One region of the Lysinibacillus sp. NPDC058147 genome, then DNA from elsewhere that is predicted to be linked to it. Evidence: riboswitches for the same ligand, from Rfam matches in the RefSeq annotation. Region 1 holds a riboswitch; each other region holds the start of a gene.
The links. A riboswitch is a leader RNA that binds a small molecule or an ion and turns the genes downstream of it on or off. The one in region 1 is predicted to bind S-adenosylmethionine.
Positions count from the first base shown of each region.

Region 2: another riboswitch for S-adenosylmethionine. It lies ahead of ACFVT8_RS22925 (bifunctional homocysteine S-methyltransferase/methylenetetrahydrofolate reductase); the one in region 1 lies ahead of ACFVT8_RS05055 (Na+/H+ antiporter NhaC family protein).
Region 3: another riboswitch for S-adenosylmethionine. It lies ahead of ACFVT8_RS24155 (O-acetylhomoserine aminocarboxypropyltransferase/cysteine synthase family protein); the one in region 1 lies ahead of ACFVT8_RS05055 (Na+/H+ antiporter NhaC family protein).

Region 1 covers NZ_JBHVUJ010000001.1:1,053,578-1,056,925, reverse strand. Annotated here, with positions in the region: gene crcB (fluoride efflux transporter CrcB) at 244-606, shown strand; gene crcB (fluoride efflux transporter CrcB) at 603-932, shown strand; gene ACFVT8_RS05060 (hypothetical protein) at 963-1,310, shown strand; SAM riboswitch class I at 1,567-1,673, shown strand; gene ACFVT8_RS05055 (Na+/H+ antiporter NhaC family protein) at 1,780-3,060, shown strand; gene ACFVT8_RS05050 (hypothetical protein) at 3,290-3,348, opposite strand, start outside.
Region 2 covers NZ_JBHVUJ010000013.1:44,302-47,649, reverse strand. Annotated here, with positions in the region: gene ACFVT8_RS22925 (bifunctional homocysteine S-methyltransferase/methylenetetrahydrofolate reductase) at 1-1,456, opposite strand, end outside; SAM riboswitch class I at 1,900-1,999, opposite strand; gene ACFVT8_RS22920 (protoporphyrinogen oxidase) at 2,469-3,348, opposite strand, start outside.
Region 3 covers NZ_JBHVUJ010000017.1:36,783-40,130, forward strand. Annotated here, with positions in the region: gene ACFVT8_RS24150 (hypothetical protein) at 53-439, opposite strand; gene ACFVT8_RS24155 (O-acetylhomoserine aminocarboxypropyltransferase/cysteine synthase family protein) at 835-2,136, opposite strand; SAM riboswitch class I at 2,254-2,367, opposite strand; gene ACFVT8_RS24160 (glycerol-3-phosphate acyltransferase) at 2,735-3,348, shown strand, end outside.

The DNA of each region.
Region 1 (3,348 bases):
ATATTAAGAGATGATATAGGGACATTAACTACGAAGTATTTTAGCAGGAAATATAAGAATCTTAGTCGACAATATAATAAAATAGTATTCAAAAAGTCAAAATAAACTATAGAACGAAAACATTTGAACCAAAGTTGGTAAAATGGTGATATTTTTGAATCCATATAACTATAGAATTATATCTAAAATGGTGATCACATGATACACTTTTCCATATAGACAATTTAGTAAGGGGTCTTTACGTTGAAATCATTTTTAGCTGTTGGAATTGGCGGATTTTTGGGTGCCATCTGTCGATATAGCCTTGGTCAAGCACTTTCAAATAACGGTGGTTTTCCATTTGCGACACTTATCATAAATTTAATTGGCTGCTTTTGTTTAGCATGGCTATTTACAACGTTTACAAAGCGTACGCCTATTATTTTAGGAATTGGCACTGGCTTTTTTGGTGCCTTTACAACCTTTTCGACATTTTCTTTAGAAACGCTATTACTTCTACAGGATAGTAAATGGCTACAAGCCGTTCTTTATATTTTAGTGAGTGTTTTTGGTGGTTTAGCTTGTGCATGGCTAGGATTTAAGCTAGCAAAGGAGCGCATCGTATGATAGTTATTGGAATCGGTGGATTTTTGGGTGCACTAACGAGATTTTATCTAGGAAAATTGATTGTCCACACATACCCATGGGCAACATTTTTGATTAATATAACGGGTTCTTTTGCGCTTGGCTTTCTTTTTGCATTACATCTAAGTGATTGGATATGGCATTTTTTAGGACTGGGTTTTTTAGGGGCCTATACGACTTTTTCGACATTCGGCTTTGAATGTTTGCAGCTCTTGGAGCAGAAAAAATGGAGACAAGCGATTGTTTATATAAGCACTACCGTTTTATTCGGTTTATTTTTCGCTGCACTTGGCTTTTTCTTTGTGTAGCAGCATTTACGAGAAACTAGAGGTGATTTTTTGACACAGCCATCAATTGAACAATTACAAGCGCTCGAGGCTGAAATTGAACAAACACTATATACTTTAATCGAACTAGAGCTAGAAGAGAACTTTCCAGAAATGAATACCCGCTTTGCACAATTACTTGCTAAGGTCCAGGCTGCACAGTTAATTGATTATAAACTTGACGTCCTCGTGGATCCTCAAGCATTTGCAACAGAAACATGTACGCTACTACAAAGTTTAATAGAGGCTAAAGCAAGACCACATAAAAGACAACGCCTCCTAACACATCGAATGATTTTAAAAATATGGCTGCGTAAAAATCAACGCTTTATGACTGAATTTTTACCACAAATGTTTTAGGCGTCTCTCGGTCTAAAGGGCGCCTCCTTTTAAAGTTTATTTAAACACTCCTTTCATTTCCTCCTCAACCTGTTAAATTTCTACAGCAGTACAAAGAATTGTTGTTTTATCCCCTCAACCTCTACCATTTATTCCAATTTTAATCAAAAATATTTCAGAATTAAACTTTGAAGTAAAGTTTGAATAAAAATATGTTGCAAATATTGATTTTTTATTTTAATATTTATTATTGTGAAAAAAGAATAATAATTTTTGCTTCTTATCAAGAGAGATGGAGGGACTGGCCCGATGAAATCTCGGCAGCGGAACTTAGAATTAAGTTACTGTGCCAAATCCAGCAGGCAAAGGCTTGATAGATAAGAGGAGTGTTTTATATATAAGGCCTCTTCTTGTTATTTCAAGAAGAAGCCTTTTTTCGTGGGAAAGAATGGACAAAACGTGTCCGATTTTATTTTTTGGAGGTAGGACAATGAAGAAAGGGAATCCATGGGCGCTGATCCCATTTGTTGTTTTTTTGATTTTATTTATTGGTTCAGGGGTTATTACAGGTGATTTTTACGCCTTCCCTGTCATTGTAGCCATTTCCATTTCAGGTGCAGTGGCTCTGGCGATGAATCGAAAAGAATCATTTTCGCATAAAGTTGATATTTTTTGTAAAGGCGCAGGCAATTTAAATGTCATGCTAATGGTTGTTATTTTTCTCTTGGCTGGGGCCTTTTCAGAAGTAGCAAAAGGCATGGGGGCAGTGGAATCCACTGTTAACTTTGCATTATCGGTCGTTCCACCAAACTTGCTTGTCGTTGGCCTGTTCATCATTGCCTGCTTTATCTCTCTGTCAATGGGTACGTCGGTAGGAACAATTGTTGCACTGGCGCCAATCGGAGTTGGGATAAGCGAGCACATCGACCTTTCCATGGCTTTAGTAATGGCAGCGATTGTTGGCGGTTCGATGTTTGGCGATAATTTATCCTTTATTTCAGATACAACAATTACTTCCGTTCGTTCACAAGGCGCACAAATGAAGGATAAATTTAAGGTGAATTTTTGGATTGTGCTGCCAGCAGCAATTGTAACGAGTATTATTTTAGGGGTTATCACAATGGGTGAAACGGGACAAGTCGAGCATTTAAGCTATAGTTGGATAAAAATTGTTCCCTATGTTTTGGTTATTATTTTAGCGTTAGCTGGAATGAATGTTTTCCTTGTTCTGACATCTGGGATTGTTCTCGCCGGGGCGGTTGGCTTAGCAGATGGCAGCTATCATTTAATGGGCCTTTTTCAAAAGATCGGCGAAGGAATGTCAGGCATGTATGAAATGGCATTCCTTGCAATATTAATAGCTGGCATGGTAGAGATTATAAAGTTTAATGGAGGAATTGACTTTCTGCTTCACCTTGCGACACGAAGAATTAAATCGAAAAAAGGTGCTGAGTTTAGTATTGCCGGCTTAGTGGGTCTAACAAATTTATCTACGGCCAATAATACGATTGCTATTTTAATTGCTGGTCCGCTTGCAAAAAATATTGCTGAACAGTATGAGATTGAGCCGAGAAAGTCCGCAAGTATTTTAGATATTTTCTCCTGTACGATCCAAGGCATTTTGCCATACGGAGCCCAATTCCTGGCAGCCGCAAGCGTAGCTGGAATTTCGCCAGTGAGCATGCTGCAATACTCTTTCTATCCAATCCTTATAGGAATTTGCGGAATCATCGCTATTCTCATCGGATACCCGAAAGAAAAGAAAGCCTGAGCTTCATCACTAAAAAGATATTGATTTACCATTAAAATAATCCAATTGTTTTGAAAGAAATAATCAAAACGATTGGATTTTTTTATTTGGGGCTATTCATTTTTAAGATCGAGTCAATACTTAAAAGTTACAATTGCACTTTCTCATTAGTTGATTCGTAACGTCCATATTTGACCATAAATCCAATTCCAAGAATAGGTCTAATCGCTAATATTGTAAAGGCCCACTCTCAACCAATGATCCTCTGTATTATAGGAATAGCAGCTGAAAGCCAAGCTTCTGAATTGG
Region 2 (3,348 bases), on a different contig from region 1:
CAATTTTCTTTTCTAATCGAGAGACAGCTCGATCTAGTACACGTACATTAGGGTTAAATGCAGCCGCTACAGAGAAATTCGCCTTTTTGCGAAGTGGTTTCCCTGAAAACGATACACCTTCATTTAACTGTTTTATTAATTGGATTAACTCCATCGAAGAGACGTCATAAACGCTAGTAGCCCCCGGGAAATCGCCTACCTTTGTCGGATCTCCAGTAACTGCTAAAATATCATGAATCCCTAGTGCATTTAATCCCATTAAATGTGATTGAAGACCAATTAAATTACGATCTCGGCATGTTATATGTGTCAACGGGCGTACCCCGTGCGTTTCTTTCAGTAAGGCACCCATTGCGACATTACTAATCCTTGGAGAAGCGAGTGAATTATCTGCCATCATGACTACATCCGCGCCAGCCTCATATATTTTTTTTGCACCTTCAATAAAGTTTTCAATTTCTAAATGTCTTGGTGTATCTAACTCCACTATTACGGAGCGTTCACGTTTTACTTTTTCATGTAATGGCTCATAATTTGCTGGCTCTGCCTCACGGACAATCTCTACTTTTTCTGGTTTTGCATACTTTTCCTCGACTGGGGATAGCTCCTCTAAGTACTTTTTCGCCGCAGCAATATGCTTTGGTGTCGTACCACAGCAGCCACCAATTAAACGTACCCCCTGATCACGCAGCTCTACAGCTGCTCGACCAAAATAATCTGCCTCCGACTCATAAACGACACGGCCATCCTCCAAATCAAGGAGAGATGCGTTCGGATATGCTGACATAAATGCCTTATTAGGAAGCTCTACTCCTTCGAATGCTTGTATAGTATGGTGAGGACCTAAGCGACAGTTAACACCTACGATATCAGCGCCTAGCGATTCAAGTTTATGTAAGGCGTTATTTAAACTCATTCCATTTTGCAAAATTCCAGGTTCGTGCATAGAAACTTGAGCAATAATCGGTAATTTCGTTTTACCTCGTAACATTGTTAAAGTCGCTGTTAGCTCTTCAAAATCATAATAAGTTTCAAGTAAAAGGCCATCTGGATTTCCTGCAAGTAAAACTGTTGCCTGTTCATCAACTGTTGCTAAAATTTCCTCTAACGTTGCGTCACTTTTACGAATACCACGGATTCCCCCAATAGTACCTAAGACAAATTGTCCGCCATCTGCTGCTGCTCGTTTTGCAATCGTTATAGCGGCTTCATTAAACTGCTGTACACGAGATTCTAATCCATAGCGAGCTAATTTTATGGCATTAGCTCCGTAAGTATTCGTCTGAATAATATCGGCACCAGCTGCTATATATTCTCTATGAATCTTTTCAATTAATTCCGGTCTTTGTACATTCATTTCCTCATGGCAGTACTCCAAGCCATAGCCGTATAAAACCGTACCTATTGCACCATCTGCTGTAAGAACATGCGTTTTTAACCTTTCAAGCAATCCCATAAAACTAGCCTCTCTTCCTTTATCTTTATCAATTATGCCTCGGCATAATTGCGTCCGGAATCGGCTTTGTGCTTAGGCCTGCGTGATGCAGGTCAGTTAGCCGTTATCGCATGGATGCGATGATTTTAAGCTAACATCCTCTAAGCACTCCTTTCCGATTACGTGACATCCGCCGGAGGCTTTAGGCCAACACGAAGTTGGTCACTCGGTCGTAGCCTCAGGACGTGGCGATCTTAGACTGAGTTCCTCTATTCAGCAGATATATGGATACCCGCTGAAAAGCAACTTAAATCCGCATTCATCTCACCACCTATATAGGTGGGAGACTTCTGTAGCTGGCGCTTCGCTTTCGCTACATAAAACATTCGCTGAAAGAAGTTAAATAAAAAAGCCTTCTTTTATAAAAAAAGAAGGCTTTTACGTCGTTTCGTAATTGTTTTTCCTTCTCATCTTCGACACAACGGTCTTCTGGATTTAGCACCTGACAATAAGTTGGTTGCTGAAGCTTCATAGGGCCAGTCCCTCAGCTTCTCTTGATAAGAATTTAGTATGAATTTTTTAAATAATTAAAAGAATCATATCCTTTACGAACGATTGAGTCAAGACTATTTCACATAACTAAGGATAATTTTACGAAAAATATTATATTTTAACTTCATTCAGCAGATGTCTTTTTGTACCGAAAGCGTAGCGACAGGTACAAATGTTTTATGTAGCGTAAGCGAAGCGACAGCAACCACAACACACGACTGAGTGACCAACATCATGTTGTTGCTGTTGCTACGTTGCACTACGCTTTCGCACAGAAAACATTTGTTGGCCCAAAGCCTCGGGCGGATGTCACAAAATCGGGAAAGAGTTCTAAAAGGATGTTAGCCGTTATCGTATCCATGCGATAACGGCTAACTGACCTGCATCGTATAGGCGTAAGCACAAAGCCGATTTCAGACGTATTGTTTATCTGCACGATAGCGGCAATTATGCTAAAGCATGGTTGATTTAATTCAAACAATCACGAGAGTTTTCCAGAAATTTCCTCACCAATTTTTTTACCATTTTGAATACACGCACCTATGCCTACTCCAAAATAAGAGCAGCCCGCTATTGATAAATTTGGATAGTTTTTCTCAAGTTCTTGTAAGAGCCCTTGCAACGCTTCACGATGTACCAAGTCGTACTTCGGCATCTGGTCGATCCATTTTGTTACGTCAACAACAGTTGGTTTTTCCTCAATCCCTAAGCTTTTTCTTACATCCTCTAGAGCAACAGTTGCTAACTCTTCATCTGTCATCATACGCAATCGCTCATACTCAGGGTTAATGCTCTTATAAAAAAGTCGCACAAGTAATTTTCCTTCTGCTGAGGTGTGTTTCCACTTGCGACTTGTCCACGTTGCTGCATTACATACAACATCCGAATTATGTGACACAATATAGCCTGTTCCATCTGCTGGTAATCTATTATCAGGTATATCGAATCCTAAATAAATCGTAATTGCGGATGCAGTATTGAATTGTTCAAAATAACCATTCAAAGATTCATCCTTCAACAAGCTTTGTACTGATTCATTTGGCAATGCCATTACTACATGATTTGCTTCAATTATTTTACCGCTTTCTAATGTAACAGAGTATTGATTCTCCTGCTTTTTAACACTAATAGTGGCAATCCCTTTTATAATTTCTACATCCGTTAGTGTTTCTTCAAGTCGATCTATTAGTGATGATAAACCATTTTTAAATGATATAAATTTTTTATTTGCAGCTTTCAAAAATTGTTCTCTGTTTGCATCGAAACCTTTAATAATACTACCGTAATCGTTTTTATAATCGATTAAATACGGTAAAGTAGAAGCAATTGAAAGTTGGTTTAGATCTCCAGAATATACACCT
Region 3 (3,348 bases), on a different contig from region 1:
AAAAGCTCATTCCCTGTAGCAGCAGAGAATGAGCCAAATATATGAGGGATAATTAACTAGCTTTGGCTAGCAATTTATAACGATATTGTGTTAAAGCTTGTTGCACCAGTCTTATTTCCTCCTGCGTAAAATTTGGTATTGCATACGTACGTTCAACTAATTGGAATGTGCCGTATTTTAAATAATACTCTGTTGCAGGTAGAGGAATATGACTTGCTCCATAGCTTTCATATGCTTCGAAAACTTCTTTTACTGTATAGCCTTCCTCTTTGAAATAAACCATTTCCTTAAAAGCAGAATGTCCAAAGATCTCTTGCCATTTAAGCTCAACTGACGCAAGTATGTTTTGAATGGACATGTTGTTCACAAACACATGACCTTCATTTAATTCATAAATAAGATAAGATGCAATGTTTTGCGCACTATACACATTTCCCATTTAAAACACTCCTTTATCATCAGTTTTGTAGATAAGAGTAGCTACTGGCTGAGTAACTACTCCTCTTCATATATATTCAAAAGTGGGGGAGCACTTATGAAACTAAATTAGTTTGAGCATTGACTGAAACACTTTACCGAACAACAAGTCGGCGCTTTAAATTGGTTCTAGGTTGGTAGCCCTTCGAACACTTTTCTTATTTCCTAGTATAAAACAAGGAATTTAGTAAGTCAATAATACTTATAAAATTACTAGGTATTAATTTTATAAAATTTCAGTTACTTCACCAAATGAGGTGAGCGGATGATGCAGCAACGTTTGACGCATTACCAAATGAGGCCAATCGAATGAGAAAATACGTAAACGCTACAGCATTAGCCAATAAGTTTTATTTATTAAGCTTCTACTTTTTGTTGTGAAGCTGTTACTTGTTCAATAGCTTGTTCTAAATCTGCAATAATGTCCTCTACTGCCTCTAAACCGATTGATAAGCGAATGAGCGACTCGGTTACGCCAGTTTGGATTAGCTCCTCAGCTGATAGTTGCTGATGTGTAGTAGATGCTGGATGAATAATTAACGATTTGGCATCCCCTACATTTGCTACATGCGAGAATAATTCCACACTATCGATCAATTTACGCCCTGCTTCACGTCCACCTTTAATGCCAAACGTAAGCACAGAACCAAAGCCATTTCTTAAATATTTTTTCGCTAAATCATGCGTAGCAAAATCTTCTAAGCCATTATAATTTACATATTCCACAGATGGGTGGTTTCGTAAATATTCGGCTACTGCTAAAGCATTTTCATTGTGTTTAGGAATACGCAAATGAAGCGTTTCTAAACCTTGTAATAAATTAAATGCCGCATCAGCACTTAATGTTGGTCCAAAGTCGCGTAGCAATTGCACTCGCAGTTTTGTGGCAAATGCAGCCTCTGCTGTGTCAATACCATAACGCAAACCGTGATAAGAAGAATCTGGCTCAGTAAAGCCTGGGAAACGCCCACGAGTCCAATCGAACTTCCCTGCATCTACTACAACTCCACCTAAAGTTGTACCATGGCCGCCTATCCATTTTGTTGCGGAATGAACAACGATATCTGCACCGAAGTCAATTGGTGTAGAGCCATATGGTGAAGCAAATGTGCTATCAATAATTAATGGCAAGCCGTTTTCGTGTGCTATATTTGCTACCGTTTCAATATCTAATACCTTTAAACTTGGGTTTCCGTAAATTTCAGCGAACACAGCCTTAGTTTTATCAGTAATAGCTGCTCGGAAATTTTCTGGATTTGTTTCATCTACAAAAATCGTTTTAATACCGTAGTTTGGTAGTGTGTTTGCGAATAAATTATAAGTACCTCCGTATAAAGAGCTACCTGCAACAATTTCATCGCCTGCTCCTGCAAGATTTAAAATGGAAAACGCGATTGCTGCCGCACCAGATGAAAGTGCTACTGCTGCTGTACCGCCTTCTAATAAAGCGACGCGTTTTTCAAAAACATCTACAGTTGGGTTTGTAATACGAGTGTAAATATTGCCAGCTTCCTCTAAGGCAAAAAGACGTTGCGCATGAGCAGTGTCTTTAAAAACGAAAGCCGTTGAGCGATAGACGGGTACTGTACGAGATCCTGTTACCGGGTCTGGCTCTTGGCCACCGTGTAACAGCAATGTTTCTGGTTTAAATTTTGTCATTGTATACCTCCAAATGGTTATTTTTTTACGATGGTACCGGAGATGAGGAGGATTTTTTTAGTAGAAAACAAAAACCCTCTTCAGCTAAGAAGAGGGTTGCGGTTGCAAGTTTTCCTCCCCTTATCTGCCAGATCCAAGTAAGAATCTGTAGGAATTAGCACCTTAGCAAGTTCGTCACTTACTGGTTGCCGGGCATCATAGGGCCTATCCCTCCGCCGCTCTTGATAAGAGTATGAGATTCAATTTCCATCGTTGTTACAAAGTATAAACATAGACTTTTTCTCTGTCAACACTAAAATTTTATTTTTTCCGAAACTTCTGTCTGCTTTTTTACGTAATACGAACGCATACACTATTCTAGATATTTATTATTTACATCACCATAACATGGGTTAAATTTCCATTTCTATTGAGCGTTTTCTGGGGGTGTCAGGCTAAAAGATGTTGTTTGTGCGGAAGCGCAGTGCAAACGTAGCGAGCAACACGATGTTGTCACGAGCGTTATCACAGAACGTGATGCTTTTAGCTTTCGTCCATCTCCTCGCTTGTCATCCCTAACTTTTATTGATGAGATCATTATTTAGAAAGGAGAATTTTTATGATAAAAGCCGTTATTATTTTTCTTCTTGCTGGTTATTTAATTGGCTGTATTCACGGCTCTAAAGTTGCTCAGTTTTTATCCGGGGTAGATTTAAAAAAGACTGGTCATGGCAATGCAGGCGCCTCTAATGCAACACTTTCCCTTGGCTGGAAATACGGCATATTAGTTGCACTAATCGATATCGGCAAAGGCGTTGCAGCTATAATCGGCGCACATGTGTATTTAGCAGATATAACACAATTAACAGAAATACAAGTTTGGCTCTTCATCTATATCGTAGCTTCCGGTGTCATTCTAGGTCATAATTTCCCATTTTATATGGGCTTCAATGGCGGTAAAGGAACTGCTTCAATCATAGGAATATTACTTGCGATTGATTGGAAAATAGGCTTATTTGCACTCATTTTATTTGTTATTTTATCTTTCGTGACGAACTATTTAATTGTTGGTGTACTAGAATTTTATCTCGTTTTTTGTACAGCCACTTATTTATGGATTCCTGGAGTTGGCCCAACGATTTTAGCCCTATTACTTTTTGGTATAGCTATCATTTTGCATATTGAAAATATTAAGCGACTGATGATAGGAACTGAACCTAAAGTGACTTCTGC